DNA from 3 places in the Variovorax sp. Soil_C_17 genome. Region 3 is predicted to be linked to each of the others. Evidence: predicted binding sites of a transcription regulator. Region 3 holds the regulator's gene; each other region holds the start of a gene.
What was found. The regulator LexA, encoded in region 3, represses DNA repair genes until DNA is damaged. The targets are predictions, from matches to a motif close to ACTGTATNNNNATACAGT.
Positions count from the first base shown of each region.

Region 1: AC3A6Y_RS01460 (ATP-dependent helicase) is a predicted target of LexA. The motif match lies at 8,649-8,666, and genes of this name have one in related genera.
Region 2: AC3A6Y_RS10625 (DNA topoisomerase IV subunit B) is a predicted target of LexA. The motif match lies at 8,070-8,087, and genes of this name have one in related genera.

Region 1 is NZ_JBDGIT010000001.1:309,076-319,500, forward strand. It holds gene AC3A6Y_RS01415 (glycogen/starch/alpha-glucan phosphorylase) at 1-1,205, shown strand, start outside; gene AC3A6Y_RS01420 (ExbD/TolR family protein) at 1,231-1,683, opposite strand; gene AC3A6Y_RS01425 (MotA/TolQ/ExbB proton channel family protein) at 1,702-2,400, opposite strand; gene dapB (4-hydroxy-tetrahydrodipicolinate reductase) at 2,411-3,211, opposite strand; gene AC3A6Y_RS01435 (outer membrane protein assembly factor BamE) at 3,296-3,859, opposite strand; gene fur (ferric iron uptake transcriptional regulator) at 3,951-4,370, shown strand; gene hprK (HPr(Ser) kinase/phosphatase) at 4,386-5,345, opposite strand; gene AC3A6Y_RS01450 (PTS sugar transporter subunit IIA) at 5,380-5,847, opposite strand; gene hpf (ribosome hibernation-promoting factor, HPF/YfiA family) at 5,941-6,270, opposite strand; gene AC3A6Y_RS01460 (ATP-dependent helicase) at 6,539-8,635, opposite strand; gene corA (magnesium/cobalt transporter CorA) at 8,844-9,830, shown strand; gene AC3A6Y_RS01470 (5'-methylthioadenosine/adenosylhomocysteine nucleosidase) at 9,823-10,425, opposite strand, start outside.
Region 2 is NZ_JBDGIT010000002.1:405,912-416,336, forward strand. It holds gene AC3A6Y_RS10570 (glycine zipper 2TM domain-containing protein) at 1-423, shown strand, start outside; gene AC3A6Y_RS10575 (FKBP-type peptidyl-prolyl cis-trans isomerase) at 487-1,011, opposite strand; gene AC3A6Y_RS10580 (JmjC domain-containing protein) at 1,026-2,165, shown strand; gene AC3A6Y_RS10585 (hypothetical protein) at 2,155-2,661, shown strand; gene AC3A6Y_RS10590 (hypothetical protein) at 2,755-3,021, shown strand; gene AC3A6Y_RS10595 (MBL fold metallo-hydrolase) at 3,125-3,913, opposite strand; gene bamC (NlpB/DapX family lipoprotein) at 3,926-5,005, opposite strand; gene dapA (4-hydroxy-tetrahydrodipicolinate synthase) at 5,102-5,992, opposite strand; gene AC3A6Y_RS10610 (class I SAM-dependent methyltransferase) at 6,053-6,598, opposite strand; gene AC3A6Y_RS10615 (hypothetical protein) at 6,599-6,739, opposite strand; gene AC3A6Y_RS10620 (MFS transporter) at 6,746-7,966, opposite strand; gene AC3A6Y_RS10625 (DNA topoisomerase IV subunit B) at 8,121-10,097, shown strand; gene AC3A6Y_RS10630 (ferritin-like domain-containing protein) at 10,114-10,425, opposite strand, start outside.
Region 3 is NZ_JBDGIT010000003.1:539,752-550,176, reverse strand. It holds gene AC3A6Y_RS17740 (hypothetical protein) at 1-1,476, shown strand, start outside; gene AC3A6Y_RS17735 (MFS transporter) at 1,466-2,638, opposite strand; gene AC3A6Y_RS17730 (D-2-hydroxyacid dehydrogenase family protein) at 2,635-3,642, opposite strand; gene AC3A6Y_RS17725 (hypothetical protein) at 3,844-4,194, opposite strand; gene lexA (transcriptional repressor LexA) at 4,343-5,017, opposite strand; gene AC3A6Y_RS17715 (asparaginase) at 5,092-6,084, shown strand; gene AC3A6Y_RS17710 (hypothetical protein) at 6,089-6,505, shown strand; gene AC3A6Y_RS17705 (DUF6152 family protein) at 6,522-6,995, shown strand; gene adk (adenylate kinase) at 7,003-7,659, opposite strand; gene kdsB (3-deoxy-manno-octulosonate cytidylyltransferase) at 7,783-8,547, opposite strand; gene AC3A6Y_RS17690 (Trm112 family protein) at 8,550-8,732, opposite strand; gene lpxK (tetraacyldisaccharide 4'-kinase) at 8,713-9,693, opposite strand; gene AC3A6Y_RS17680 (ExbD/TolR family protein) at 9,696-10,121, opposite strand; gene AC3A6Y_RS17675 (MotA/TolQ/ExbB proton channel family protein) at 10,216-10,425, opposite strand, start outside.

The DNA.
Region 1 (10,425 bases), on a different contig from region 3:
CCGGCGAGCGGCGCGTGCGCATGGCCTACGTGGCGGTGCTGGCCAGCCATTCGATCAATGGCGTCTCGGCCCTGCACTCGGAGCTCATGAAGCAGTCGATCTTCGCGGACTTCGCGCGCCTCTTCCCGGAGCGCTTCAACAACAAGACCAACGGCGTGACGCCGCGTCGCTGGCTGGCGCAGGCCAATCCGCCGCTGGCGGCCCTGCTCGACGCGCGCATCGGCCGCGGCTGGCGGCGCGAGCTGTCGCAGCTCGAGGCGCTGCGGCCGATGGCGCAGCAGCCGGCCTTCGTGCGCGCCTTTCGCCATGCCAAGCGCGAGAACAAGCTGCGCCTGGCCAACTGGATCGAGCAGAACCTGGGCATCGTCGTCGACACCGACGCCATGTTCGACGTCCAGGTCAAGCGCATGCACGAGTACAAGCGGCAACTGCTCAACGTGCTGCATGTGGTCACGCGCTACCACCGCATCCTGCACGCGCCGCAGGCACATCACGTGCCGCGCGTGGTGGTGTTCGGGGGCAAGGCCGCCTCGGCCTACCACATGGCCAAGCTCGTGGTGCGGCTCATCAACGACGTGGCGCAGGTGGTCAACAACGACGAACGGGTGGGACAGCTGCTGAAGGTCGTGTTCGTGCCCAATTACAGCGTGAGCCTGGCAGAGATCATCATGCCGGCGGCCGACCTGTCCGAGCAGATCTCGACCGCCGGGACCGAAGCTTCCGGCACCGGCAACATGAAGTTCGCGCTCAATGGCGCACTGACCATCGGCACGCTCGATGGCGCCAACGTCGAGATGCGCGAGAGCGTGGGCGCTGAGAACATCTTCATCTTCGGCAACACCACGCCCGAGGTGGCCGAGATCCGCGCCGGCGGCTACCAGCCGCGCGCAATCTACGAATCCGATCCGCATCTGCGCCGCGTGCTGGACAGCATTCGCGACGGCGTCTTCTCGCCTGCAGAGCCGGCGCGCTACCAGGAAATCTACGAGGCCCTCGTGAACTGGGGCGACCAGTACCTGCTGCTGGCCGACTATGCAAGCTACGTCAAGACGCAGGACAAGGTCGACGCGCTGTATCGCCATCCCGACGCGTGGGCACGCATGGCGATCCTCAACGTGGCGGGCATGGGCGGCTTCTCGTCGGACCGCACGATCGCGCAGTACGCGCACGAGATCTGGCACACCCGGCCGGTCAGGCTGGGCTGACCACGGCGGGGTCGGCGACGGGCGGCTACCTGGCGGGCGCCTGGGTCACGAAGCCGATGCGGCTCAAACCCGCCTTGTTCGCGATGCCCATCAGCTCGACCACCCGCCCGTAGGGGACGGTCTGGTCGGCGCGCAGCTGGACCTCGGTGTCGCGGCTGTCGGCGGCGGCCTTCTGGAGCCGGACCGCGAGCTCCTCGGGCGTCACGGGCTGGTCGTTCAGGAAGAGCCGGCCGGCCGCATCGACCGAGAGGCTCACGAACTTCGGCGTGTCGGTGGGCTGGCCGGCATCGGTGCGTGGCAGGTCGAGCTTGATCGAGCTGGCCATGAACGGGGCGGTGATGATGAAGATGACCAGCAGCACCAGCATCACGTCCACCAGCGGCGTGACGTTGATGTCCGACAGGGGCCGCTGCCCGCCGGCACCGATGGCGCGGCCGCCGGTGGCGCTGCTGCCGAGGGAGGTCCGACCGAAGGCCATGGAAACGTCCGGGTGCCGCTAGGCGGGCATCGGCCGGGCCGGCGGCAGCGGCGGCTCGCGCGCCGGGTCTTCGCCCAGGGCGCCCAGCAGGTCGTGCGCGAAGCCCTCGAGCTCGGCCTCGATGCGGCTGACCACGCGGCCGAACACGTTGTAGGCCAGTACGGCCGGGATGGCCACTGCCAGGCCGAAGGCGGTCATGATGAGCGCCTCGCCCACCGGACCCGCCACCTTGTCGATGGTGAAGCCGCCGGTCTCGCCGGCGATGCCCGTCAGCGCGCCGTAGATGCCCCACACCGTGCCCAGCAGCCCGACGAAGGGCGCGGTGGCGCCGACCGTGGCGAGCAGGATCTGTCCGGACTGCAGGCGCCGCAGGGCGGCGTGCAGCGCGTCGCGCAGCACCCGCGTGAGGCGCTGGGCGCGGGCCACCGCACCGCCGAGCGTGGCGGGATCGGGCTGCCCGCCGAGCTGGCGGACTGCGCTCACCGCCGGCCACACCAGGGCGGCGCGGTCGAAGCCCCGCAAGCGCTCCTCGGCATCGCCCAGCGAAGCGGACTGCCAGAAGGCCGCGATGCTGCGCACCACATCGTGGGTGCCGCCTCGCAGCAGCCAGCCCTTCCAGAGAATCACGACCCAACTCGCCACCGACATCAGCAGGAGCAGCGCCGCCACCGAGCGGCTGACGCCATCGCCATGGGTGAGCAGCTCCAGGATCGTCATGCGGAGGACGTCAGCGCAGCCCGAGGACGTCGAACATGTCGAACAGCCCGGTCTTGCGCTCGGCCAGGAAGCGCACGGCGCGCAGGCTGCCCTGCGCGTAGGTGGCGCGGCTGGCGGACTTGTGGGTGATCTCGATGCGCTCGCCGGTGCCGGCGAAGAGCACGGTGTGATCGCCCACGATGTCGCCGCCGCGGATGGCCGCGAAGCCGATGGTGGAAGGATCGCGCTCGCCGGTGATGCCCTCGCGCGCATAGACCGCGCAGTCCTTGAGATCGCGGCCCAGCGCGCCGGCGATCACCTCGCCCATCTTCAGCGCGGTGCCCGAGGGCGCATCGACCTTGTGGCGGTGGTGCGCCTCGATGATCTCGATGTCATAGCCGGTGGACAGGGCCTTGGCCGCCATCTCCAGCAGCTTGAAGGTGACGTTGACGCCCACGCTCATGTTGGGCGCCATCATGATGGCGATGTCCTTGGCCGCGGCGGCGATCTCGGCCTTCTGCGCCTCGCTGAAGCCGGTGGTGCCGATCACGGCCTGCACGCCCAGCTCGCGGCACACCGCCAGATGCGCCAGCGTGCCTTCGGGGCGGGTGAAATCGATCAGGACCTGCGCGTCCTGCAGGCCGGTGCGCAGGTCGGACACGATGGGCACGCCGCTGGCAGCGCCGAGGAAGGCGGCGGCATCGCTGCCGAGCGCCGGGCTGCCCGGAATGTCGAGGGCACCGGCCAGGCGGCAGTCCTGGGCCTCGCGCACCGCCTCGATCAACATGTGGCCCATGCGCCCGGAGGCGCCGGCAATGGCGATGCGGCGCAGCGCCGGCGTGGAAGAAGAAGAGGAATCGGTCACGCGAGGGAATCTTCGTGAGATGCCGGCCGGTGCGGCCGGCGGATCGGCGTGCTAGCGCGTCGCTTCGAGCGGCGGATAGCTGGGGGGCAGCGGCGGCAGGGACGCAGAGGAGCTCTCGGCTTCGGCCTCCTTGCCCTTGTCCTTGCCCGGCTCGAATTTCTTGAGCTGGTCTTCGGTGGCTTCCAGCACCGGCACCTTGCCGGCGCGCCCGCGGGCATCGACCGCGGCGACGAATTCCTGCTCGCTGGGCATCGGGTCGCCCTCGAAACGGTCGAGCAGCTCGCCGTTGAAGAACAGCGTGAGGCGCCGCTGCTGGGGCTCCACGCCCTGCCGCCGGATGGTGAAGACATAGTCCCAGCGGTTGGAATGGAACACGTCGGTCAGGAGCGAGGTGCCGAGGATCTCGCGCACCTGCTGGCGCGGCATGCCGGGCTTGAGCAGCTCGACCTGCTCCTTCGAAACGAAATTGCCCTGCACCACTTCGACCTTGTAGGGGGTGATGGCGCTGAGCGCGGTGCGCGAGCGCTCGGTGAAGCTGCTGCAGGCCCCCAGGCTCAGCGTCGCGGCGACGGCGCCGGCGAGCAGCCAGAGGCGGCTTTGGGAAATCTCAGGCATGGAAAAGGGCCAGGAGGGCAAGCGATATGATCGGGCCATTGTAGCGGCTGGCCCTCCGTGGGCCCTCGCAGGGACGGGCGCAGGAACCATCATGGCCAACATCGACGAACTCAAGAACACCGGCCTCAAGGCCACGCTGCCGCGCCTGAAGATCCTCGAGATCTTCCAGAACGGCGGCCAGCGCCACATGACCGCGGAAGACGTTTTTCGGGTGCTGCTCAACGAGCATTCCGACATCGGCCTGGCCACGGTGTACCGCGTGCTGACGCAGTTCGAGCAGGCGGGCATCCTCGAGCGCAGCCACTTCGAGAGCGGCAAGGCCGTCTACGAGCTCAACGAAGGCACCCACCACGACCATCTGGTGTGCACCGGCTGCGGCAAGGTCGAAGAGTTCTACGACCCCGAGATCGAACGCCGCCAGCAGATGATCTCGAAGGACAAGGGCTGGATCCTGCAGGACCACGCGATGTCGCTGTACGGCCTGTGCGCCAACTGCGCAAGCAAGCGTTAGCCACGCCCCGGTCGCCTAGTCGTCTTCCCGCGCGCCTTCCATCGCCTTGTGGTGGCGCGCCACGAAATCGGCGTAGGTGTCGATGCCCCGCAGCTGCAGGATCGAATTGCGCACCGCCGCCTCCACCAGCACGGCGATGTTGCGGCCGGCCACCACCTGGATGATCACCTTGCGCACCGGGATGCCCAGCACGTCCTGGGTCAGCGGCGCCGAGGGCATGCGCTCGTAGTCGCGCTCGAAGCTGTCGCGCCGCACCAGGTGCACGATGAGCTTGAGGCGCATCTTCCGGCGCACCGCCGTCTCGCCGAAGATGGCCCGGATGTCCAGCAAGCCGATGCCGCGCACCTCCAGCAGGTTCTGCAGCAGCTCGGGGCAGCGCCCTTCCAGCGTGGCCTGGTTGATGCGGTAGAGGTCGACCGCATCGTCGGCCACCAGGCCGTTGCCGCGCGAGATCAGCTCCAGGCCCAGCTCGCTTTTTCCCAGCCCCGACTCGCCCGTGATCATCACGCCCAGGCCGAGGATGTCCATGAACACGCCGTGCATCGAGGTGCGCTCGGCGAAATGCTTGGACAGGTAGGCGCGCAACAGGTCGATCACGAAGGCGGAGGATTCCCGCGTCGCGAACAGGGGCAGCTGCGCCCGCTCGCAGATCGACAGCAGCTCGTCGGGCGCCGTCTGGCCGTCGGCCAGCACCAGCATGGGAGGTTCCAGGGTCACGATGCGGGCGATGCGCCGAACGCAGTCGTCGGGCGAGCCGCGCGTCAGGTAGGCCACCTCGCGTGCGCCGAGGATCTGCACCCGGTACGGATGGATGTAGTTGAGGTAGCCGACCAGGTCTGCGGCCGACTGGGCGCGGCTGATGACGCCGGGGTCGAACTGGCGCTCCGAGGCGCCCAGGCCGGCGAGCCACTCCCAGCGGAGCGACCCGCGGAACTCCTCGAACATCGCGTCGGCGCTGATGACGGTCGGCTTCATGCGCCAGACGGTCCCGGACGACGAAATGCGCGCTTCAAGCGACCTGGGCCGATTGCCATCCTGCAATCAGGGCATGCAGCTGGGCGGCGTCGTTGCTCGACTTGATCTGCTCGCGCAAGCCGGCATCGCTCAGCAGTTCGGCGATCTCGGAAAGTATTTCAAGGTGTTTCTGGGTCGCCGCTTCGGGCACCAGAAGGAAGATCAGCAGCACCACCGGCTGTTCGTCCGGGGCGTCGAAGCCGATCGGATTGGCCAGTTGGAAGACCGCGGCCATCGGCGACTTGAGGCCCTTGATGCGGCCATGCGGAATGGCCACGCCGTGCCCCAGACCGGTGGAGCCCAGGCGTTCGCGGGCGAACAGGCTGTCGGTGATGAGGGCGCGGCCGAGGCCATGCAGGTTTTCAAACAGCAAGCCCGCTTCTTCGAAAGCTCGTTTCTTGCTGGTGGCGTCAACGCTCACGAGGACTTGAGCGGGCGGCAGGATGGACGCGAGTCGGTTCATGTTGGGGCAGGGCGGGGGCGATTATGCACCCGCCCGGCAAAAAGCAAAGGGCCGCCCCAAGGCGGCCCGCAAGAGTGTTTGCCCGAGGTGGCACTACATCACGCGTTTCGGCGCTTCGTGGAAGTGGTTCTTGAGGGACTCCTTGTGGCGCACGACCTGGCGGTCGAGCTTGTCGACCAACTGGTCGACGGCCGCGTAGAGATCAGCGTGGCTCGACTCGGCGAACATGTCATTGCCCTTGACGTGAATATTGCATTCGGCCCGTTGGCGCCCTTCCTTTTCCTTCTGCTTTTCCACCGTGAGGATCACCTTGATATCGACCACCTGGTCGAAATGGCGGGTGATTCGGTCCAACTTGCTCGTGACGTAATTGCGGAGCGCGGGGGTGACGTCGAGGTGATGACCGCTGATCGTCAAATTCATGAATGACCTCCTGGAACTGACGGTTGGGGAAAAAGACCCTGCTTCATGGAGGTGAAGCCTGGCCGGCGAAAAACAATGGGAGTGAGAAGAGAAGGAGAGGGAGCGAGGAAGAGGAAAAGAGAGAGGGAGAGGAAGACGGGGGAGCTTCGGTTCACTATGCCCATGCTGTCATCGAATTGCAATCCCTCTGGGCGCAAACCCCCGGACGGCCCCGGGGTCATGGCCCGGCCGCTATCATTTTTGTAGTGCTAAAGACCGCGCGCCGCGCTCAGCGCCAGGCGGCGCGCAGGCGTTTTTGCAGATCGATGACGGCCGCCGGGGGCGGCACGGCAGGCGCGCGTGCGGGCGGCGGCGGCCAGGTGAGCTGCTCGAAGCCCCGGGCCTCGGCGGCCGTGATGAAGCGCGTGCGGCCGGCGTAGAGATGCCGGTCCCCGCGCACCGCCTGCTGGGTGACGTAGAAGCGCTGCGGCACGATCAGGTGCAGGTGGTCGCGCGCGCGGGTCATGGCGACGTAGAGCAGGCGCCGCTCCTCCTCCAGCTCCTGCGCGCCCTGCGCCACGTCCGCGGGGATGCAGCCATCGACCACGTTGAGCACATGCACCGAGCGCCATTCCTGCCCCTTGGCCGAATGGATGGTGGACAGGATGAGGTAGTCCTCGTCGAGCAGGGGCGGGCCGGGCCGGTCGCTGGTGGCCTCGGGCGGATCGAGGGTGAGCTCGGTGAGGAAGCGCTCGCGCGAGGCATAGCCCGAGGCCAGCCGCGCCAGCTGCTCGACATCGCCACGGCGCAGGCCTGCATCGTCGTGAAGCCGCTCCAGGTGCGGCAGGTACCAGCGCAGGGCGAGCTCCATGTCGGCCGGCCAGGCGAGTTCCGGCGCACGCAGCTGCGCATAGATGGCCGCGAAGCGCGCCCACTCCTCCTTCGCGGTGGCGGGCGGCTGGAAGGTCTGCACGACGGCGCCGGGATCTTCGGCCTGGGCCATCGCATCGAGCAGCCGCGTCGAGGTGGCAGGACCGATGCCGGGGATCAGCTGCGTCACGCGAAATCCCGCCATGCGCCCGCGCGGGTTCTGCGCGAAGCGCAGCACCGCCAGCAGGTCCTTCACATGCGCGGCTTCAAGAAACTTGAGGCCGCCGTACTTGACGAAGGGGATGTTCCGCCGCGCCAGCTCGAGCTCCAGCGCCGCGCTGTGGCTCGATGTGCGGAACAGCACCGCCTGCGATTTCAGCGCCAGCCCGCCCTCGCGATGCGCGAGCACCCGTTCGGCCACGAAGCGGGCCTGCTGGGCCTCGTCGGGCACCAGCACCAGCTGCGGCCGGCCCACCGAGGGCTTGTCGGTCCACAGGGTCTTGGCATGGCGCTCCGCCGCCGCCGCGATCACGGCGTTGGAAACGTCGAGGATGGGCTGCGTCGAGCGGTAGTTGCGCTCCAGCGTGACGATGCGCGCCGGCTGCGTGAACTGACCCGGAAAGTCGAGGATGTTGCGCACCGTTGCGCCACGAAAGGAGTAGATGGCCTGGGCGTCGTCGCCCACCACGGTGAGGCCGCGGCCGTCCGGCTTGAGGGCGCGCAGGATGGCAGCCTGCAGCAGGTTGGTGTCCTGGTACTCGTCGACCAGCACGTGGTCGAAGCGCGCGCCGATCTGTGCCGCGAGCGCGGGCTCCGCCACCATCTCGGCCCAGTACAGGAGCAAGTCGTCGTAATCGAGCACCTGCTGCGCCTGCTTGGCCTCGACATAGGCGCCGAACAGGCGCTTGAGCTCGGCCTCCCATTCGGCGCACCACGGAAAGGCCTGCGCCAGTACCTCGGCGAGCGGCGCGCCGCCGTTGACGACGCGCGAGTAGATCGCGAGACAGGTCCCCTTGCGCGGAAAGCGGCGCTCCATGGCGGCCAGGCCGATGTCGCTGCGCACCAGGCCCATCAGGTCCTCGGCATCCCCGCGGTCGTGAATGGTGAAGCTGGCATCGAGCCCGATCTGCGCCGCGTATTCGCGCAGCAGCCGGGCGCCGACGCCATGGAAGGTGCCGGCCCAGGGCAGCGCCGGCGGCGCCTCCGAGCGCAGCCCGAGCACCTTCGCGAGGACCTGGCCGGCGCGCCGCTCCATCTCTTGCGCCGCCCGGCGCGAGAAGGTCAGGAGCAGGATGCGCTGCGGGTCGGCGCCACGTGCGATCAGGTGGGCCACGCGGTGCGCCAGCGTGCTGGTCTTGCCCGAGCCGGCGCCGGCGATCACGAGCAAGGGCCGCGGGTCCGCCTGCGCCTCGCCGGCTCCGTGCTCGACGGCCGCACGCTGCGCCTCGTTGAGTTCGGCGAGCACCGCGGCAAGACGCTCTTCCGGGCGCAGGGGGACGGGAATCGCGATACGCATCGGCCGCCACTTTACTGGATATCCATCCAGATCCGATCAGGAAAATGCAAGAGGCCGGTGACATAATCGCGCCTCGCTGCAACCGGAGACTCGGATGGAAACCGTTCCGCCTCGGCAGCTTTCAACTCCCCGGTGACGCGTCGTTGGCCAGGGATTTGAAAGCGCCCCACCCTCGCCAACCGCCACAAGCACCACACGGGAGTGAGCCATGCTCAACATCTTCACGCTCGCCAACGGGCGCCTCGTCCAGGAAGAAATCGAGGCGCTCGAAGAACTGTCGCAATTCCAGCCGATCTGGGTCGACCTCGAGGCGCCCACGCTGGAAGAAAAGCGCTGGATCAAGCAGTACTACGGCCTGTCCATCCCCGAGGACGCGATGGACGAGGACATCGAGGAATCGGCCCGCTTCTACGAGGAAGACAACGGCGAGCTGCATGTGCGCAGCGACTTCCTGATCGACGACGACGAGAACCCGCGCTCGGTGCGCGTGGCCTTCATCCTCAACCAGCACAACGTCGAGCTGAGAAGCCGCGGCGTGCTCTTCTCGATCCACGACGAGGACGTGCCGGTGTTCCGCCTGCTGCGCATGCGTGCCCGCCGCGCGCCAGGGCTGATCGAGGACGCCAAGGAGGTGCTGCTGAAGCTCTTCGACGCCGACGCCGAATACTCGGCCGACTCGCTGGAGAACATCTACGACGAGCTGGAAGTCGCGGGCAAGAAGGTGCTGGAAGGCAACGTGAGCGACGAGCTGGCCGGAGAGGTGCTGGCTGCCATCGCCCGCCAGGAAGACCTGAACGGGCGCATCCGCCGCAATGTGATGGACACGCGCCGCGCCGTCAGTTTCATGATGCGCAGCCGCATGCTCAACGCCGATCAGTTCGAGGAGGCGCGGCAGATCCTGCGCGACATCGAGTCGCTGGACAACCACACGGCCTTTCTTTTCGACAAGATCAACTTCCTGATGGATGCCACCGTCGGTTTCATCAACATCAACCAGAACAAGACCATCAAGATCTTCTCGGTGGCCAGCGTGGCGCTGCTGCCGCCCACGCTGATCGCGAGCGTCTACGGCATGAACTTCAAGCTCATGCCCGAGCTGGAATGGGGCTATGGCTACGCCTACGCGATCGTGCTCATGATCGCCAGCGCGCTGGTGCCCATGTGGTACTTCCGGCGGCGCGGCTGGCTCAAGTAGGCTCGTTCCCGCTCGCCCGAGGCAATCCGGCCAGCCAGCCGTTCATCAGCGCCAGGCTGTAGCGGCTTGCCACCGCGGAGACGAAGCGCATGAAGTCGGTATGGGCCTGGTCGTCGGCCCGGTCCGAGATCGTGCGCACCGCAGCGAAGGGCACGCGGAAGTCGTGGCAGACCTGCGCCACCGCGGCCCCTTCCATCTCGCAGGCCAGCGCATCGGGCAGCTCGTGGCGCAGTGTCTCGCTGTCGGCCGCCCGGGCGATGAAGCGATCGCCGCTGACCACCAGGCCGCGGTGCAGGCGCGGCGCATGCAGCCCGAAGTCGTCGACCACCTGCCGGCCCAGCAAGGCGACCGGATCGCCCAGCAGCCCTTCGGCCACGGCCGCCAGCGCATCGCTGATGGCGGTGTCGGTCGCGAAGCGCGCGTGCCCGGTCAGGGGCACCTCGTAACGGGGAAAGATCGGCGAGGCGTCCAGGTCATGCTGCAGCAGCCGGCTCGCCACCACCACGTCGCCCACCCGCACGCCGGGCGCCAGCCCGCCGGCCACGCCGGTGAAGACGATGGCGCGCACGCCGAAGCGCTCCAGCAGCACGGTGGC
Region 2 (10,425 bases), on a different contig from region 3:
GTGGCGCCCCAGCCGGTCTACCAGACTTCGCGCTACCGCTACCAGCCCAGCTACCCGGCGGCCCAATCGCCCTATGTCGAGTACGGCCGCGTCGCCAACATCGAGGTGATCCGCAGCCAGAGCTCCGGCGCCGGCACCAGCGGCGGAGGTGCCGTGGCGGGTGGCGTCCTCGGCGGCGTGGTGGGCAACCAGTTCGGCCACGGCAGCGGACGCGCCGCGGCCACGGCACTGGGCGTGGTCGGTGGTGCCCTGCTGGGCAACAGCATCGAGGCCAATGCGAACGCGCCGCGTGTCTACGAGAGCTACCGCGTCTCGATCCAGACGGACCATGGCGGCTATCGCTCCTTCGATGTGCCGAGCCCGGGCGACCTGCGCATCGGCGACCGCGTGCGCATCGACGGCGGGCAGATCTCGCGCTTCTGAGCGCGCAGCCAAAACGAAAAGCCGGGCACCGCCCGGCTTTTTTTCGCCTGTCGATCGGCCTGTTCAGTGCAGCGTGCCGCTGCCCGGCGTCGTGGGCGATACCTTGAAGAAGCCGGTCCCGGCCGTCCCGCGGCCGATTTCCTCCTCGGTCGCTTCCCGCACCGAGCGCACCGTGAGATCCAGCCGCAGCGCGATCCCCGCCAGCGGATGATTGCCGTCGAGCACCAGGTGCTCGGGGTAGATCTCGCTCACGGTGTAGATCGCATCCTTGGGCATGTCGGGATTCACGCCGGCCGGCAGCGCGGCGCCGTCGAAAGTCATGCCCTCCTCGATGCCCTCGGGGAAGAGCGATCGCGGCTCGAGAAAAAGCAGTTGATCGTTGAAGTCGCCGAAGGCCTGCTCGGGCTCGAGCTGCAGCTGCACGCGGGCACCGGGCTCATGACCGAGCAGCGCGGCCTCGATCGCGTCGAAGAGATCGTCGCCGCCGACCAGGAACTCCACCGGTTCCTCGAGCACGTCCAGCACGTCGCCGAGGGTGTCCTTCAGCGTCCAGGTCAGGCCGACCACGCATTGTTCAGAGATTTCCATACGAGAATTCTCCCATGGAGATTCAACGACCCCTGGCCCTGCTCGGCGGCCTGAGCGCCGCGCAGTTCATGCGGCGCCACTGGCAGAAAAAGCCCTTGCTGGTGCGCCAGGCCATTCCCGGCATGGTGCCATCGATCGGGCGCGAGGAGTTGTTCGCGCTCGCCGGCCGCGAGGAGGTGGAGTCGCGGCTGATCCGCCACGGCAAGAGCGGATGGGCGCTCAAGCACGGGCCCTTCGCGCGCCGGGCGCTGCCTTCGCCGAAGCAATCCGCCTGGACGCTGCTGGTGCAGGGCGTGGACCTGCACCACCAGGGCGTGCATGCATTGCTCCAGCAGTTCCGTTTCGTACCCGATGCGCGGCTGGACGACCTGATGATCAGCTATGCGAGCGACACTGGCGGCGTCGGCGCGCACTTCGACAGCTACGACGTGTTCCTGCTGCAGGCGCATGGGCGGCGGCGCTGGTCCATCGGCAAGCAGCGCGATTTGCGGCTCGTGCCCGATGTGCCGCTCAAGATCCTCGCGCACTTCGAGCCCGAGGAGAGCTTCGTGCTCGAGCCCGGCGACATGCTCTACCTGCCGCCGCGGTATGCCCACGAAGGCGTGGCCGAAGGCGGCGATTGCATGACCTATTCCATCGGCCTGCGCGCGCCTGCGGCCGCGCCGCTGGGGGCCGACCTGCTGGCCCGCATCGCCGAGGCGCATGCCGAGGCTCTGCAGGACGCACCTGCCGGATCTGCCGTTCACTACAAGGACCCTGCGCAACCGGCGGTGCCCGCGCCGGCCGAGATGCCGGCTGCATTGCAGGCGTTCGCGCGCAAGGCCGTGATGGCGGCGCTGCGCGACCCCGACGCGATCGACCGCGCGCTGGGCGAATCGATGACCGAGCCCAAGCCCACCGTGTGGTTCGAGCAGGGCGAACTGCCCGACGCACTGGGCAGCATCTCGCTCGACCGCCGCACGCGCATGCTCTACGACGCGCGCCATCTCTACATCAACGGCGAAAGCTTCCGCGCCTCGGGCCGCGACGCCCGGCTCATGCGCCGGCTCGCGGACCAGCGAACGCTGGGACCGCGCGATCTCGCGACTGCGAGCGAGGACGCACGCGCATTGCTGGAAGACTGGTGCGAAGCGGGGTGGCTGCATGCCGAATGAAGTCTCCACCGGCAGCCTGCTGCCCGAAGGTGCGTTCGATGGCCGCCGCGCCTTCGAGGCGCATGTGCATGCCGCCCTGGCCGCCGCCGCGCGCGAGAACTGGCGCGAGATCGTGTTCGCGGATGCCACCTTCGTCGACTGGCCGCTGGGCGAACGCGCGATGGCCGAGGCCCTGCAGGCCTGGTCCGCGGCCGGCCGCAGCTTCGTGATGCTGGCGCAGCGCTTCGACGTGTTCGAGCGCGAGCACGCGCGCTTCGTGACGTGGCGGCGCATGTGGAGCCACATCGTCGAATGCCGCGCCTGCGATGGGCCGGGCCTGCCGCAGGTGCCCAGCGGCATCTGGACGCCGGGCTGGTGCCTGGCGCGCATCGATGTCGAGCGCGTGCGCGGCGTCTGCGGGTGCGATCCAGAGCGCCGGCGGGCGCTGCGCGAACGCATCGACGAGTGCCTGCGCCATGCGAAAGCGGCATTTCCGGCAACGACATTGGGCTTGTAAGCCAATGCCGCGAATCGCGGCGCAATGGGCTTTCTGGTCAGGGTAGAGGTCTAGAATTTTTTCTTCGAGACCTTCATCCAAAGGAGCCCTGTAATGAGAAAGTCCGTCCTGCTCGCCTCGTTGGTCGCTGCGGTTGCCCTTGCCGCGTGCGGCAAGAAAGAGGAGTCCGCGCCGGCCGTCGTGACCCCGCCGCCTGCCGCCGTCACGCCGGCACCCGCTCCAGCCCCCGCACCGGCGCCCGCACCCGACACTTCGGCGACGACGACGCCGCCCCCGTCGCCCGGCGCTTCTTCGGCACTGGATGCAGCGAATGCCGCCACCGAGGCCGCCAAGAAGAAGGAAGAAGCACCCAAGCAGTGATGCTGCACGGCAGCTTCCGCGAAAGGCCGCCTTCGGGCGGCCTTTCCGTTGGTACGCACAGCATTTGAGGCGAGCGCCGCATGGGAGGGGTGAGGGGTGCTCCCTATACCGATGCCCGGAGGTCGAGCCAGGCCGACCCTTCCGAGGCGTTGGCCGTCAGCATCTCGTGCTCGCTCGCCCCCAGCGCCTCGGCCATCGCGCGGCGCACGAGTTCGGGCCGGTTGTTCTGCTCGCTGAGGTGGGCGCCCAGCACGTGATGCAAACCGCCGTGGTGCAGTGCCCGCGCGATCGCCGCCGCAGCGGCGTTGGACAGGTGGCCGTAGTTGCCGCCCACGCGCAGCTTCAGGAAGGGCGGGTAGGCCGAGCGGGCCAGCAACTCGCTGTCGTGGTTGAACTCGAGCAGCAAGGCGTCCAGTCCCCACAGCCGCGACAGCACATGCGGCGTCGCGTGCCCGAGGTCGGTCAGGATGCCGAGGTGGCGTGCGCCGTCGCTGCAGCGCAGTTGCAGCGGCTCGCGCGCATCGTGCGGCACGGTGAAGGGCTGGACCAGGATGTCGCCCACTTCGATGTCGATGCCATCCCGCGCAAGCCGCAGGCGCCCTTCGAAGTCGTGCCCGCCGGCGGCGAGCCAGGTGCCCTCGCTCATCCAGACGGGAATGCGCTCGCGCTTCGACAGAGCACGGGCGCAGCCGATGTGGTCGCCGTGCTCGTGCGTGATGAAGACGGCGTCGATGTCGCTGGCTGTGAGGCCGGCGCGCGCCAGGCGCGCATCCAGGTGCTTGAGCCCGAAGCCGCAGTCGATCAGCAGCCTCGAACGGCGCCCGCCGCTGGTCGCCTCGACCAGCGTGGCATTGCCGGTGCTGCCGCTGCCCAGGCTGCGGAAGCGCAGCATGCGGGGCCCGGCTTACTTGAGATCGTCCGCGATGACCTGGACGATGCGCTGGGCATTGGCCGAGGTTTCGGCGGCGCCGCTGTCGTTCTGCACCGACACCGTGCTCGATTCGCCCGTTCCCTTGACCAGGATGCGGAACTTGAGCGGCGCCTCGGCCTTGCTCGAGCTGAACATCTTGGCGAAGAAGCCCGGCTCCTTCTTGTCCGGGTTCGGCGGCACGTAGCGCACGAAGTACACGCCGGCGGCGCGGTCGCGGTCCTCGACGGTGAAGCCGGTGCGGTCCAGCGCCAGGCCGACGCGGCGCCAGGCGCGATCGAAGCTCTCGTTGATCTGCACGACGGGCTGGCCGCCGACATTGGAAACGCTCGCCGTCTTGGCCGGCGCACTGGTCTGCGCGACGAGCTTCGACTGCTCTTGCGAGACGCCCAGCTTCACCATCAGGCGGCGCAGGAATTCGGTCTCGAGTTCGGGGTCGCTGGGGCGCGGCTGCCAGACGGTCTGGTCCTGGCGCGTATTGGTGTAGACCTCCTGCATCCCGCGATGGCTCACGAAGATCTCGGTGGAGCCGTTGGCGCCGCGCTCGATGCGCGTGCGGAAGCGGTCGAGCTCGCCGGTGGAGTAGATCGCGTCGACCAGCTTGCCCAGCGTGCCGCGGATCACGTCCTGCGGCAGCTTGGCGCGGTTCTCTGCCCAGTCGGTTTCCATGATGCCGAGGTTGCGCTGCTCGGTGGTCAGCAGGAAGCCGCTCTCCTGCCAGAAGTCCTTGATCGGGTCCCAGAGCTGCTCGGGCGAGCGATTGACCACGATCCAGCGCTGCGTGCCCGTGCGCTCCATGCGCACGTCGCCGAGATTGGCGACCGCCGTCGGAATGCCGGGCGCGTTGGCCACGCCGGCCTGATAGGCATTGGCCGAGACCGCGTTGCCGGGCACCGCGTAGCGGTTCTCGCGCGACAGCTGGGTGAGGTCGGGCGGCACCTCCAGCGTCGGGGCCTTGCCGGCGCTCTTGTAGTCGATCTTGTCGCTCTCGAGGACCGAGCAGGCGGCGAGGCTGGCAACCAGGGCCAGCAGTGCGAATCGCGAAAGGGTTTTCACTCGTCTTCTTCCTAGTGTGGAATGTTTAGCGCTGTGTCTGAGCGCCGGCCCCGCAAAAAGGTTGCCGGGCTTCGTGTACGGCAGGTAAAGATGGAATCAGTTCTTGAGGAGACCGCTGGCGCGCAGCGCGGATTCGACCACCGGCCGGCTGGCCTCGCCGAGCTCGGTGAGCGGCAGCCGGAGCGCGCCGCCGCAAAGGCCCAGCCGTGCCATCGCCCACTTCAGGGGAATGGGATTGGGCTCCACGAACAGATGGCGGTGCAGCGGCATCAGCTCGAACTGGATCTGCATCGCGCGCTTGGCATCGCCGGCGATGGCCGCCACGCACAGCTCGTGCATCTTGCGCGGTGCCACGTTGGCCGTGACGCTGATGTTGCCTTGGCCGCCGCACAGCATCAGCGCGACGGCGGTCGGGTCGTCGCCGGAGTACACGGCGAAGTGCTTGGGGACTTCCTTGATCAGCCACTGGGCTCGCTCGATGTTGCCCGTGGCCTCCTTGATGCCGACGATGCCGGGCACTTGTGCCAGGCGCAGCACGGTGTCGTGCGCCATATCGGCCACCGTGCGGCCGGGCACGTTGTAGAGCACGATGGGCAGGTCGCCCACGGCCTCGGCGATGGCCTTGAAGTGCCGGTACTGGCCTTCCTGCGTCGGCTTGTTGTAGTAGGGCACCACCTGCAGCTGCGAATCGGCGCCCACGCCCTTGGCGAATTTCGCGAGCTCGATCGCCTCTTGCGTCGAATTGGCGCCGCAGCCGGCCATCACGGGCACGCGGCCCCGGGCCTGCTCGACGGAAACCCGGATGATCTCGCAATGCTCCTCGACGTTCACCGTCGGCGACTCGCCGGTGGTGCCGACCACGCCCAGACAATCGGTGCCTTCGTCGATGTGCCAGTCGATCAGCCGGCGCAAGGCGGGATAGTCGACGCTGCCGTCGTCATGCATCGGCGTGACGAGCGCGACGATGCTGCCTGTCAATTGCTCCAAGGGGGTCTCTTTGTCGGTTGCGGAAAGGCAGCCATTCTACTGACTGGCCCGGAAGGCCCCTCAGAGGGGGTAGCGCATTGGTTTTCCAGCCGAAAGCTCGGGCGGTTCACGGACGGCGGCGATCCGCTGCACGAAGCGCTCCGGCTCGGCCACGAATCCGTCCTCGTACGCCACCACCCGAAGGCCCGCGCAGGCTGCCAGCAGCTCGCCGGGCTGCAGCAGGAAATCGGGGCGCGAGGGCTTGCCGACGGTCTCGTTGCCGGCTGCGAAGGTTTCGTAGAGCAGCACACCGCCCGGCGCGACGGCCGCCACGATGTCGGGCAGGCGCGCGCGCCACAGGTAGTTGGTCACCACCACCGCGCCGAAGACCTGGCCGGCGAAGGGCCAGGGGCCGTCCTCGATGTCGGCCCGCAGGGCCGTGCCGAAGCGCGCCGAAGCGGCGACCGCCTCCGGTGCGCGGTCGACCCCGGTCACCGGGTGCCCGCGCTGCGCGAACCAGCCCATGTGGCGGCCTGCGCCGCAGGCGACGTCCAGCACGGTGGCGCCGGGAGCGAGCAGGTGCGACCAGCGCACGACCCAGGGGGAGGGGGAGAGATCGTGGCTCACTCAGAAGCAGGCCCAGATCTGGTCGACCAGCGCCACGAGCAACGCGGGGCGGGTGTAGAGGCCGAACACGCCCAGCAGCACCAGCACCGCTGCGGTCAGCCAGCCGGCGTGCACGAGGCGATGGCGGATGCCCGGGCGCATGGCGGTTCAGGCCGGCTGAGGGGCCGGCCGGCGCACGATCGCGCCTTCCTTGACCGGCAGGTTGACCAGCGCCGCGAACACGCCCAGCGCGATCGCGAGGTACCAGACGATGCCGTAGCTGCCGGTGCTGTCGTAGAGATAGCCGCCCAGCCAGACGCCGAGGAAGGAGCCGACCTGGTGGCTGAGGAACACGAAGCCGCCCAGCATCGAGAGATGCGCCACGCCGAAGATCTGGGCCACGATGCCGCTGGTGAGCGGCACGGTCGACAGCCACAGGAAGCCCATCACGCTCGCGAAGACGTACACCGACAGCGGCGTGATCGGCGCCGCCAGGAAGATCGCGATGGCCGCCGCGCGGCTGAAGTAGATCGCGGCCAGCAGCTTGCGCTTGGCCAGCCGTGCCCCGAGCGAGCCCGCGACATAGGTGCCGAACACATTGAACAGGCCGACCAGCGCCAGCGCATAGCTCGCCACTTCGGGCGAGAGCCCCTTGTCGCGCAGGTAGCTCGGCATGTGAACGCCGATGAAGGCCAACTGGAAGCCGCAGACGAAATAGCCCGCCATCAACAGCACGAAGCTGGGGTACTTGAAGGCCTCGCCCACGGCCTGGAGGATGGTCTGGTCGCGGTGGGCGACGGCGGCATGGCCGACACGCGGCTCGCGCAGGCCGAAGGCGAGCGGCACGATCAGCAGCACCATCAGCGCCAGCACCAGCAGGGCCGTATGCCAGCCGAAGCCCGCGATCAGCTGGCCTTCCACCGGCACCATCAGGAACTGCCCGAAGGAGCCGGCGGCGGCCGCCACGCCCATGGCCCAGGATCGCCGCTCCACCGGGATCTGCCGGCCGATCACGCCGTAGATCACCGCGTAGGTGGTGCCGGCCTGGGCCGCGCCGATCAGCACGCCGGCCGTCAGCGCGAACATGAGCGGCGTGGGCGACAGCGCCATGCCCGCCAGGCCGATCGCGTAGAGCACGGCGCCCGCCACCAGCACGCGGAAGGCGCCCAGCTTGTCGGCCAGCATGCCGGCGAACACGCCGATCACGCCCCAGGAGAGGTTCTGGATGGCGATTGCCAGCGAGAAGCTCTGGCGCGTCCAGCCCTGCTCCTGCGTGATGGGCTGCAGCCACAGCCCGAAGCCGTGGCGGATCCCCATCGAGAGGGTGACGATCATCGCGCCGCAGAACAGGACCTGCTTGAGCGACAGTGACTGGGATTGAGCGCGCATCCGGCGACTTTAGCCAAAAGCGAAAGGCCGCACCGGCCACGGCCGCGACACGCATTGTTGATATTTACGTGCGGCGTTGATGCGGCCTGCGCATCGGCGCCGCTCTGTATGTCCATCCAGGTATTCGGCAGGCCCACGCATACAATCCACCCCCATGGCGACCCTCAGCAAGACTCCCCCGGCCTATTCGGAAGGCTCGATCCGCGTCCTCAAGGGCCTGGAGCCCGTCAAGCAGCGTCCGGGCATGTACACCCGCACCGACAACCCGCTGCACATCATCCAGGAAGTGCTGGACAACGCCGCCGACGAGGCGCTGGCCGGCTACGGCAAGAAGATCAAGGTCACGCTCCACACCGACGCCTCGGTCAGCATCGAGGACGACGGCCGCGGCATCCCCTTCGGCCTGCATCCCGAGGAGAAGGCGCCGGTGGTCGAGCTGGTCTTCACCCGCCTGCACGCGGGCGGCAAGTTCGACAAGGGCGCCGGCGGCGCCTACAGCTTCTCGGGCGGCCTGCACGGCGTGGGCGTGTCGGTGACCAATGCGCTGTCGAAGCGGCTCGAGGTGCAGTCCTTCCGCGAAGGCTCGGCGGCGAGCATCGCGTTCGCGGCCGGCGACGTGGCCGAGCCGCTCCAGGTCCGTTCGATCGAGAGCGGCGAGCGCCGGCAGGGCACCACGGTGCGCGCCTGGCCCGACCCGAAATACTTCGAATCCGGCGTGCTGCCGGTCAACGAGCTCACCCACCTGCTGCGCAGCAAGGCGGTGCTGATGCCCGGCGTGACCGTCACGCTGGTGGTCGAGAAGACCAAGGAGACCCAGCAGTGGCTCTACAAGGGCGGCCTGCGTGACTACCTCATGCAGACGCTCAACGCCGACCCGGTGATCCCGCTGTTCGAAGGTGCCGGCCATGCCGACAAGAACGCCGACAACTTCGCCGAAGGCGAGGGGGCCGAGTGGTGCGTGGCCTTCACCGAAGAGGGCCAGCCGGTGCGCGAGAGCTACGTCAACCTGATTCCCACCAGTGCCGGCGGCACGCATGAAAGCGGCTTGCGCGACGGCCTGTTCAACGCCGTCAAGAGCTTCGTCGAGCTGCATTCGCTCCTGCCCAAGGGCGTGAAGCTCTTGCCCGAAGACGTGTTCGCGCGGGCCTCCTACGTGCTCTCGGCCAAGGTGCTCGACCCGCAGTTCCAGGGCCAGATCAAGGAACGCCTCAATTCGCGCGACGCGGTGCGGCTGGTCTCCAGCTTCGTGCGGCCGGCGCTGGAGCTGTGGCTCAACCAGCACGTCGACTATGGCCGCAAGCTGGCCGAGCTGGCCATCAAGGCCGCGCAGACGCGCCAGCGCGCCGGCCAGAAGGTCGAGAAGCGCAAGGGCTCCGGCGTGGCCGTGCTGCCCGGCAAGCTGACCGACTGCGAGAGCAAGGACACGGCCCACAACGAGGTCTTCCTGGTCGAGGGCGATTCGGCCGGCGGCAGCGCCAAGATGGGCCGCGACAAGGAAAGCCAGGCCATCCTGCCGCTGCGCGGCAAGGTGCTCAACACCTGGGAAGTGGAGCGCGACCGGCTGTTCGCCAACACCGAGATCCACGACATCTCGGTCGCCATCGGCGTCGACCCGCACGGGCCGGACGACTCGCCCGACCTCTCCGGCCTGCGCTACGGCAAGATCTGCATCCTGTCCGACGCCGACGTGGACGGCTCGCACATCCAGGTGCTGCTGCTCACGCTCTTCTTCCGCCACTTCCCCAAGCTCATCGACACCGGCAACGTGTACGTGGCCAAGCCGCCGCTGTTTCGCGTCGACGCGCCGGCGCGCGGCAAGAAGCCGGCCTCCAAGGTGTATGCGCTCGACGAAGGCGAGCTCACCGCCATCCTCGACAAGCTGCGCAAGGACGGCGTGCGCGAGGGCGCCTGGACCATCAGCCGCTTCAAGGGGCTGGGCGAGATGAGCGCCGAGCAGCTCTGGGAGACCACCCTCAACCCCGACACGCGCCGCCTGCTGCAGGTGCGCCTGGGCCGCTTCGACCTGCTGGGCACGCAGGGCGAGATCACCAAGCTGATGGGCAAGGGCGAGGCCGCGGCGCGGCGCGAGTTGATGGAGCTGCGCGGCGACGACGTCGAAGTCGACGTCTGAGAAGACGCCCGAGCTCTCAGGCCATGAAGGCCGCCGGCACGGGGGCCTCCCCGAGCGCTTGGCGCAGCACCGCCCAGTGCATCGCCTCGTCGCCCAGGATGCTGGCCGCAGCCTTGGAGAGCGCGCGGTCGTCGAACAGCGGCACCGCGCCCAGGTAGGCGCTGACGGCGCCTTGCTCCAGCCTGGCGGCAAAGCGCAGAACATCCGCTTGCGACTTCAGCTGCGCCGTCGGAAAGTCGTACTTGCTCTTGGCGCTCACGGCCTTGCCGCCGAGCTTTTCGACCGTGGCCGCGAGCAGCGCGGCATGCGCCCGGTGGTGGCCCTGGAA
Region 3 (10,425 bases):
CGCCTGCAACTCGAGGCCATGGAGCCGGCCTCGGTCGCGCAGCCCGGCCTCAAGGCCACGCGCGAGCTGACGCTCCCCGCTGCCGAGGACCCGGCCCGCCGCAGCGCTGCCGCTGCAGAATGGCGAGCCCTCAACACCGAGCCCGAGGCGGCGCAGCGCGAAGCGCAGCGCATGCAGTCGCTGGAGGCCACGTTGACTGCGCTGCGTGAGCAAACGGCGCAGAACCAGCGCGCGCTGCTCGAACTGCGGACCGAACTCGTGCAGGCGCGTGAGGAGCGTTACCGCAACCCGCTGGTCTATGCCCTGCTCGGCCTGCTGCTGCTCGCGCTGATCGGCGTCCTGCTTCTTTGGCGACTTGCTGCGCGCCGGGCCGAGTCCGCCTGGTGGCGCGAGCCGGCGCCCAGGGGCGACGAGGGGCCGACCCGTCCGGGCACCTTGGGCAAGTTGCTCGACGACGAAGAGGTCGAGCCTCCCGCCCGGCGGCGCAGCGCGAACGCCACCAGCTTCGGTGCAGCCACCTTTGCGGGGTTGGAGCCCGAGGAGGACAGCGGCTTCGGCCAGTCCCATCCGCCCCATTCCGCGCGCACGTCCGATGGTCATCCCTTGCGGCCGGTCAACACCGAAGAGCTGTTCGATGTCCAGCAGCAGTCCGACTTCTTCCTCTCGCTGGGCCAGCACGACCAGGCGATCGCGGTACTGCGCGAGCACATCGCCACCAGTCCGGGCACCAGCGCCCTGGCTTACCTCGACTTGCTGCGCATCTACCACTCGCTCGAACGCAAGGAAGACTATGCGCGTCTGGCCGACGAATTCGAGCGTGCCTTCAATGCCTACGTGCCCAAGTTCGAGCAGTTCGATCAAACGGGCAAGGGCCTGGAGCACTACCGCAGCGCGCTCGCGCGCATCGAATCGCAATGGCCTGCGCCCGGCACCCTGGCACTGATCGAGGAACTGATCTTCCGCAAGCCCGGGGTGAATGAAGAAGACGAGGCTTTCGACCTCGCCGCCTACCAGGAACTGCTGCTGCTCTATTCGGTTGCCAAGGAGGTGATCGACCCGGACAGCGCGCCCCCTGCGCCGGTCACGCCGCATTCCTTCGTCGACACCTTCGGCCATGAGCCACTGGCCACCACGCCCGCACCCCTCGCAGCGGAGCGTCCGCCCGAGCCGCTCGAGGACGGGCCGATGCTGCCGGCCTCGATCTACGGCGCGATCGACGACTCGCTGGGGCACGAGACCGTGCTGGCTCCGGACGGCCCCGCGCCGGCGCCGGCGGTCCCGAGCCGCGAGTCGGCGCGTGTCCAACCCGGCGCCAGCCTGGACCTGGCCGATTTCGACCGGACGGCCTTCGAGACCATGCGCGCGCCCATCGACACGCCCAAGCCGGCGCCTTCGTCCGATCCGAATGTGATCGATTTCGAGCTCTTCGATCCGGACACCGAGGCCGAGATCGCGCCCAAGCCGGTCAAGCGCTGACGGCGGCGCTGCGGGCCTGGAACCGGTCGACGGCCAGGCTCAGCAGCAGCGCGCAGACCAGCATCGCGAAGCCGGCCCAGCTCATCCAGGCGATCGCGTCGTGGGCGAGCAGCCAGCCGCCGGCGGCGGCGCCCACGGCCTGCCCCACGTAGATCCCGGAGCTGTTGAGCGCGACCGAGCCCGGCGCGAGCGCCGGCGCCATCGACACCAGACGCGCCTGCTGCGCCGAGTTGGTGGCGAAGCAGCCCAGGCCCCACGGCACCAGGATCAGCGCCAGCCCGGCGAGCGTGACGCCGAGCGGCCACAGCAACAGGCTCAGCGCGATCAAGCAGGTGGTGACGAGCACCATGCGCGGCGCGCCCACGCGGTCGATGGTTCTGCTCACGAGCATGTTGCCCAGCAGGCCGCAGACGCCGAACCAGGCCCACACGAGGCCGAGAGAGGTGGCATCGGCGCCGACGGTGTTGCGCAACACGGGAGCGAAATAGCTGAGCAGCACGAACTGGCCCGAGCCCTGCAGCGCGGTGACGGCCACCACGCCCATCAGCAGCGGACTCCTGAGCACCTGCGCCCAAGCGGCGCGCGTCAGTGCCGGCGGGCGGATGCCGGTCGGCAACTGGCGCCAGATCCAGACCGCACTCAGCACCGACAACACGGCGATCGCGATGAAGGCCGTGCGCCAGCCGAAATGGCCCCCGACCCAGGTGCCCAGCGGCAGGCCGAGCACCGAGGCCATGGACCAGCCAAGAAAGACGAAGGTCACGGCACGGCCGCGCTGCTCCAGCGGGACCAGCAGGGAGGCGCAGGCCGCGGCCTGGGGCGTGAAGATGGCCGGCGAGATGACGGTCAGCATGCGAACCGCCAGCAGTCCGCCGAAGCTCGGCATCAAGGTCGCGGCCACGTGGCCGGATGCGTACCAGAGCATGGTGCAGGCCAACAGCACCCGCCGGTCCCAGCCCGCGACCACGGCGGCCAGCAGGGGTGCGCCGAAGCACACCACCGCCGCCGCGGCAGTGATCAACTGGCCGGCCGTGGCCGCGCTGACCTGCAGCGAAGTGCTGAGCTCGTTGAGCGTGCCGGGCACCACCATGATCCCGGTGCCGATCACGAAGTTGCCTGCCAGCAGCGCCCAGAGGGACGCCGGCAGGCCGGGGCGCTTCAACGTCGCACCTGCAGCGCGCCCGGATTGACGATGTTGGTGGGGTTGCCCTTGATGAAGCTCACGACGTTGTCGAAGGCTTGGCCGAAGTACATCTCGTAGCTGTCCTGTTCGACGTAGCCGATGTGCGGCGTGCAGATGCAGTTTTCCAGCCGCAGCAGGGCGTGGCCCTGCAGGGGCGGCTCGCTCTCGAAGACGTCGATGGCCGCCAGTCCGGGCCGGCCGCGGTTGAGCGCGGCGAGCAGCGCGTCCTGCTCCATCAGCTCGGCGCGCGAGGTGTTGACGAAGAGGGCGGTGGGCTTCATGCGCGAGAGGTCCTCGAGCGTGACCAGACCGCGGGTCTCCTCGGTGAGCCGCAGGTGGATGGACAGCACGTCGGCTGCGGCGAAGAAGGCTTCGCGGTTGGGCGCCACCTGGAAGCCGTCGGAGCGCGCGCGCGCACAGCTTTCTTCGCGGCCCCAGATCACGACCTGCATGCCGAAGGCCTGCCCGTAACGCGCCACCAGTTGGCCGATGCGGCCATAGCCCCAGATGCAGAGCGTCTTGCCCTTGAGCACGGAACCCAGCCCGAAGTTGGCCGGCATGGAAGCGGATTTGAGGCCCGACTGCTGCCAGGCGCCATGCTTGAGGTTGCTGATGTACTGCGGCAGCCGGCGCATTGCCGCCATGATCAGCGCCCAGGTGAGTTCGGCCGGCGCAAGCGGCGAACCCGAGCCCTCGGCGACCGCCACGCCGTGCTCCGTGCAGGCATTGACGTCGATGTGCTGGCCGGCGCGCCCGGTCTGCGAGATGAGCTTGAGCTTGGGAAGCTTTTCGATCAGCTGGCGCGAGATCTGGGTGCGTTCGCGGATCAGCACGATCACGTCGGCGTCCTTGAGCCGCACCGAGAGTTGCCCGATGCCCTTGACGGTGTTGGTGTAGACCTTGGCGGCATACGCGTCGAGCTTGGAGGCGCAGCGCAGCTTGCGCACTGCGTCCTGGTAGTCGTCGAGGATCACGATGTTCATGGCGTGCCATTGTGCCTCGCACCATCCGCGGGGCTGCGTGCCGTGCGCCAGAAGCGCAGGGCGCTTCTGGGATATGGCCGCGGCATGCTCGCGAAATCCGTGTGGAATGCCGGCGGAATTGCCCGCGGAGCGCCCGCGCAAGTTTGCGCGGATCTGCCCGCGCCTCGGGCGCTCAGCGCGCCTGGCAGTGGGTCGCTGTACTCAATGCAGGCGGCCCGACGACGGCGTTGCGCCGGCTGCCTCCAATGCGGCCAGCCGATCGAGCTCGGCGCAGACATCGGCCATGCGGCCGGAGATCACGACCCGGCCCGTGCCCGGGCCGTTGGGTTGCGCATCGACCATGCGCACCACGCGCAGCGGCCGAGCCGGCGCTGAAAAGTGGGACAAGTGGGACAAGTGAGACGTTGGCGCGGCAGGCCGCGCGGCGCAACTGGGCCGGATGCCGACGTAGCGCAGGCCGGAGGCGCTGCGGCGGCGCGACGGCATCCAGCGGCTGGCCAGCGATTGAAGGGGTGTGAACAGGTCGACGAGGCTGAGCAGAGCGATTCCCATGTGAACTCCATGAAGGTCAGAGATTGAACACAGGCAGGATTGCTGTCATCGGCCGCGACAGGGTGATGGCCCTTGGCCATACGCCCGCCACCTGTCGTAGCCGGTGGGACGGCAAGGGCCGATTTCGCCCATGCCGCCTTGTGCGGATCTACATCAGCATCGTGTTGCGGATGAGGCCGACAGCCAGGCCTTCGATCTCGAAAGGCTCGCCGGGCTGCACGATGATGGTGGGGTAGTCGGGGTTCTCGGCGTGCAGCTCGATAACCTGCTTGTTGCGCTTGAGGCGCTTGACCGTGACCTCGTCGCCCAGCCGTGCCACGACGATCTGGCCGTTGCGGGCTTCCTTGGTGGCCTGCACCGCAAGCAGGTCGCCGTCCATGATGCCGGCGTCGCGCATGGACATGCCGCGCACCTTGAGCAGGTAGTCGGGCTGGCGCTGGAACAGGGTGTTCTCGACGTAGTAGGTCTGGTCCACGTGCTCCTGCGCCAGGATGGGCGAGCCCGCGGCCACGCGGCCGATCAGCGGCAGGGCGAGCTGTGCCATGCCGGGCAGCGACAACGAGAACTGGTTGTTGCGCGATTCGTTCAGCGAGCGCAGTGCGTCGCCCTTGAGGCGGATGCCGCGCGACGTGCCGCTCACGAGTTCGATGACGCCCTTGCGCGCCAGGGCCTGGAGGTGTTCCTCGGCCGCATTGGCGGATTTGAAGCCCAGTTCGGCGGCGATCTCGGCGCGCGTGGGCGGCGCGCCGGTGCGCGCGATGGCGCTTTGGATCAAGTCCAGAATCTGTTGCTGGCGGGCGGTAAGCTTGGCGGCGAACTGCATTGACGACTCCTTGCGGCACTGGCTGCATATCCAGTACCTGTATTTTTAACCAGTTTCGGGAGCTTTGGCAAGCCATGGCCGACAACGACAGCGAAATCAGGCGACGCGTGATCGTGCTGGGCACGGGCGGCACGATCGCGGGCCGCGCTGGCAGCGCGGGCGACAACGTGGGCTACACCGCCGGTCAGGTGGGCGTGACCGAGCTGCTGGAGGGCATCGCCGCGCCCGCCGGCATCGTGCTGCAGACCGAGCAGGTGGCGCAGGTCGACAGCAAGGACATGAGCTTCTCGATCTGGCGCCGGCTGGCCGAACGCTGCGCCCATTGGCTGGCCGAGCCCGATGTCGCCGGTCTGGTCGTCACCCACGGCACCGACACGCTGGAGGAAACCGCCTTCTTCCTTCAGTCGGTGCTGGCGCCTTCCAAGCCGGTCGTGCTCACCTGCGCGATGCGGCCGGCCACGGCGCTGACGCCCGATGGCCCGCAGAACGTTCGCGATGCCGTCGCCGTTGCCGCGAGCCCGGGTGCGCGGGGCGTCGTGGCGGTCTGCGCGGGCACGGTACACAGCGCCTTCGATGTGCAGAAGGTGCATACCTACCGCATCGACGCCTTCGATTCCGGCGATGCGGGACCCGTGGCTTATGTGGAGGAGGGCGCCTTGCGCGAGCTCAGGAGCTGGCCGACCTCGCCGTCCGAGCCGGCCCGCCGTTGCTTCGAGCTGATGCGGCAGGCCGAGCGCTGGCCCCGCGTGGAGATCGTGCTCAGCCACGCAGAGGCGCGCGGCAGCATCGTCGATGTGTTGATCCGGGAGCAACAGCCAGGTGCTGCGGAGCCGGTGCAGGGCCTGGTGCTGGCGGCCACCGGCAACGGCACCCTGCACGAATCGCTCGAAGCAGCCGCGCTGCGGGCACAGGCGGCGGGCATTGCGGTGGTCCGTGCCACCCGCTGCATGCAGGGGCGCATTCTTCCCACGCCTGGCGCTGTGCTGCGCGATGCGGGCGCGCTGACCCCGGTGAAGGCGCGCATCGCGCTGGCGTTGGAACTGCTGGCGACCCAGCCCGGCGGCTGAAGGCATGTTCGAGGCCCTGCGCTCGCATGCCTGGGTCTACCCGGCGCTGGAGGTGGTGCACATCGTGGGCATCGCGCTGCTGCTCGGCAACCTGGTGGCCCTCGAAATGAGAGTGTTCGGGCGCGCTGTCGCCTTGCCGGTGCAAGCCATGGCGAGGCTGTCGCTCTCGATCGCCATCGGCGGCTTCGGGCTCGCGGCCGCCAGCGGTTCGCTGATGTTCGCCACCCAGCCGGCGGAGCTGCTGGCCAACCGCGCCTTCCTGGTCAAGATGGGCCTGCTGCTGGCCGCCGGCCTGAACGCCGGGTGGTTCCATGCGCGCGGGTCGCTGCGCAAACTCGATGCGCTGGCGCGGGTACAAATGCTGATGTCTACTGCGATCTGGCTGGCCGTCGTGTTCTGCGGCCGATGGATCGCGTACTGAAGAAGGAGCTTGTCCGATGAAACGTCGCCGCATCGTCTTCGCCGCTGCATCCTTGCCGCTGGCCACCCCGCTCGTTTTTGCGCACCATGGCTGGAGCAGCTTCGATCAGGACCGTCCGATCTACCTCGAGGGGCGGGTGGCGAGCGCGCGCTGGCAGAACCCGCATGCGGAACTGTTGATCGATATCCCGCCCGGGCTGAAGGTGCCGGTCGACCTGGCGAAGCGGACGTTGCCGCCGCAGAGCGCACCGGTCGATGGGCCGGGCCTGCTCGCACGGGCCACGGTGCCTCGCCGCCTGGATCGCCAGTGGGAGCTCGAGCTCGCGCCACTGACGCGCTTGGAAGCCTGGAAGGTCGCGGAGATCAAGCCCGGCACCACCGTCTCGGCGGTGGGCTTCACCTTCAAGGAGGAAAAGGGCGAGGCGGTGATGCGCGTCGAGTACCTGTTCGTCGACGGCAAGGTCTACGGGCTGCGCTCCAGCCCGGCCTGAGGGTCGATCAGCTCGTCAGGGCAGTCAGGGCACGCTGGGTGATTTCTTCGACCGTGCCGACGCCGCTGATCGCGCGGTACTTCGGCGCGGCTGCGGGCTCGGCCTTCTCCCAAGCCGCGTAGTAGTCGACCAGCGGCCGGGTTTGCTGGCTGTAGACGTCGAGCCGGTGGCGCACGGTCTCTTCCTTGTCGTCGTCGCGCTGGATCAGGTCTTCGCCCGTGACGTCGTCCTTGCCCTCGACCTTCGGCGGATTGAACTTGACGTGGTAGGTGCGCCCGGACGCCGGGTGCGAGCGGCGGCCGCTCATGCGCTCGATGATGTCGGCGAAGGGCACGTCGATCTCGAGCACGTAGTCGAGCTTGACGTTGGCCGCGCGCATGGCGTCGGCCTGCGGAATGGTGCGCGGGAAGCCGTCGAAGAGAAAGCCGTTGGCGCAGTCCGGCAGCGCGAGGCGCTCCTTGACCAGGTTGATGATCAGGTCGTCGCTCACCAGCGCACCGGAGGCCATCACCGCCTTGGCCTGCAGGCCCAGCGGCGTGCCGGCCTTGACGGCGGCGCGCAGCATGTCGCCGGTCGAGATTTGAGGAATGCCGTATTTCTGGCAGATGAAGGCAGCCTGCGTGCCCTTGCCCGCACCGGGGGCGCCCAACAAAATCAGTCTCATGGTGTCCTCGGACGGTTCTTCGATCTTCTGTCGCGTCCCGCATGCCGGCAAAGGCGTTGCATGGGCGGAGTTGCTTCGAGGATAGCACGCGCTCTCGGGCGAACCCGCGCGATTGCGGACGGATCAGGCGGTGCCGAACAGGGCGCGGACGCGCGCCAGATCTTCGGGCGTATCGATGCCGGGGCCAGGCGCATGCGCGCTCACGTGCACCGCGATGCGGTGCCCGTGCCACTGTGCACGCAACTGCTCGAGCGCCTCGGTGGCCTCGACCGGTGCCGGCGGGAGACTCGGGAACTGCCGCACGAAGGCCGCGCGGTACCCGTAGATGCCGATGTGGCGCAGCGGCGCAGGTGAGGTCGGCAAGGCCGTCGGCCCGTTCTTCGCGAAGCCGTCACGCCACCACGGGATCGGTGCCCGGCTGAAGTAGAGCGCATTGCCCCGGGCGTCGAGCACGGTCTTGACGACGTTGGGGTTGAGGAAGTCCTCGAGCGAGTCGATCGCGTGCGCGGCCGTGCTCATCGCGGCATCGGGGTGGGAGGCGAGGGTCTCGGCCACGGCATCGATGAGCGCCGGATCGATCAGCGGCTCGTCGCCCTGGACGTTGACGACGATCTCGTCGTCCGGCAGGCCGAGCTGGACGCAGGCCTCGGCGAGCCGGTCGCTGCCGCTCGGGTGGTCGGTGCGGGTCAGCAGGACCTCGACGCCGTGCGCCCCGCAGGCGCTGACGATGCGAGCGTCGTCGGCGGCCACCACGACGCGCTCGGCACCGGACTGCCGCGCACGCTGCGCGACACGCACCACCATCGGCACGCCGGCGATGTCCGCCAGGGGCTTGTCGGGCAGTCGCGTAGAGGCGAGCCGCGCCGGGATCAGGACGGAGAAACGCAAGCTCAGAGCCCCAGTTCTTCGTCGGACAGCGTGCGGGCATCGGTCTCGAGCAGCACCGGGATGCCGTCGCGCACCGGGTAGGCGAGGCGGGCGCTGCGCGACCACAGCTCCTGCTTTTCGGGGTGCCAGGTCAGCGGTCCCTTCGTCACGGGGCAGACGAGCAGTTCAAGCAGCTTGGTGTCCATCGAGCGATGATAGCTTTGCGTCAAGTGCGCGGAAGAAGGCCGGCTCGGGGTCGAACACCAGCGGCAGCGCCAGCGCATCGGGCGCGCGGCGCCAAAGCTTGAGCGCGTCCTTCTCGGTGCACAACAGCGTGTAGCCCGTGCCTGGCGGCGGCTGCCAATCGCCGAAATCGTGGTGGTCGGGCAGCGCGATGCATTGCTGCGGCTGAAGCCCCCGATCGCGCAGCATCTGGAAGAAGGCCTCGGGCTTCGCGATGGCGGCGACCGCCACCAGCGGGCGCTCGGCGAGCGATGCGAGCGGGACCGGCGTGCCGTCCAGCCGCAAGGCCTGCTCGGCCAGCGAGCGCCGCGCAGTGAAGCCGGCGAAGGCGGGCCGCATGCCGGTGTGGAGCACGAGGTCGCAGCGGCGCGGCCAGCGCTCGCGCAGCGGACCGGCGGGCAGCAGCCGGCCGTTGCCCGTGCCGCGGTCATCGAAGACGCAGATCTCGACATCGCGGGCCAGTGCCAGGTGCTGCAGGCCGTCGTCGCTCACGATGCACTGCGTGCCCGGGTGGCGCGCCAGCAGCGCGCGCGCGGCCTCGATGCGGCGGCGCGCGACGAAGACGGGCGTTCCGGTCGAGTGGCGGATCAGGGCCGGCTCGTCGCCGACCTCGCGCGGGTCGCTGTCCTCGTGCACTTCGCGGCAGTCGTCGGTCGCCCGGCCGTAGCCCCGCGACACCACGCCCACCCTCAGCCCGCGTGCCTGGAGATGGCGCACGATCGCCATCACGACCGGGGTCTTGCCCGAGCCGCCGGCGATCACGTTGCCGACCACGATCACCGGGACGCCGACGCGCTCTGTCGCGAGGATGCCGAGGCCGTAGAGCGCGCGGCGGACTGCCGCCAGTGCACCGTAGAGAAGGGAGAAGGGCCACAGCAGCCCCGCGAGCACGCCGCGTTGCAGCCAGGCCCGCTGCAGATCCAAGACTAGCGGCCCGCCCGGGCGGCCGACTGGGTGGCAAAGGTGATCTGCATGAGGCCGGCCCGGCGTGCGGCCTCCATCACCGTGATGACCGACTGATGGGCGGTGCTTGCATCGGCACTGATGATCACGATGCTGTCCTTGCCGCCGTTCGCCGCCGCACCGAGGGCCTCGGTCACCGCTTCCACGCTGCGCTCGGGCAGCACGGTCTTGTTGATGGAGTAGCGCCCGTCGGCGGAGACGCCGACGATCACCTCCTTGGGGTAGTCCCGCTGGGCCTCCACATCGGCCACCGGCAGGCGCAGCTGCATCTCGGTGAACTTGCTGTAGGTGGTCGACAGCATCAGGAAGATGAGGACCACCAGCAGCACGTCGATGAACGGGATCAGGTTGATCTCGGGCTCTTCCTTCGAGCCATGTGTGAAATGCATTCGCCTCATGTCCAGCCTCCGGCGGGCCGGCCCAAGGAGGCTGGAGCCCCCTCGGGGGGCAGCGCAGCACACAGAGTGGCAAGCGTGGGGGCGTTCATGACCGGAGCGTGTTCAGATGGCGCGCGAAGCGTTCGCCGGCGAGCTCGAGATTGAGCAGGTATTCGTCGACCCGGGTGCGGAAGTAGCGCCAGAAGATCAGCGCCGGAATCGCGACCATCAAGCCGAAGGCCGTGTTGTAGAGCGCAATGGAAATGCCGTGCGCCATCTGCGCGGGATTGCCGGAGCCGACCGCGCCGGTGCTGGG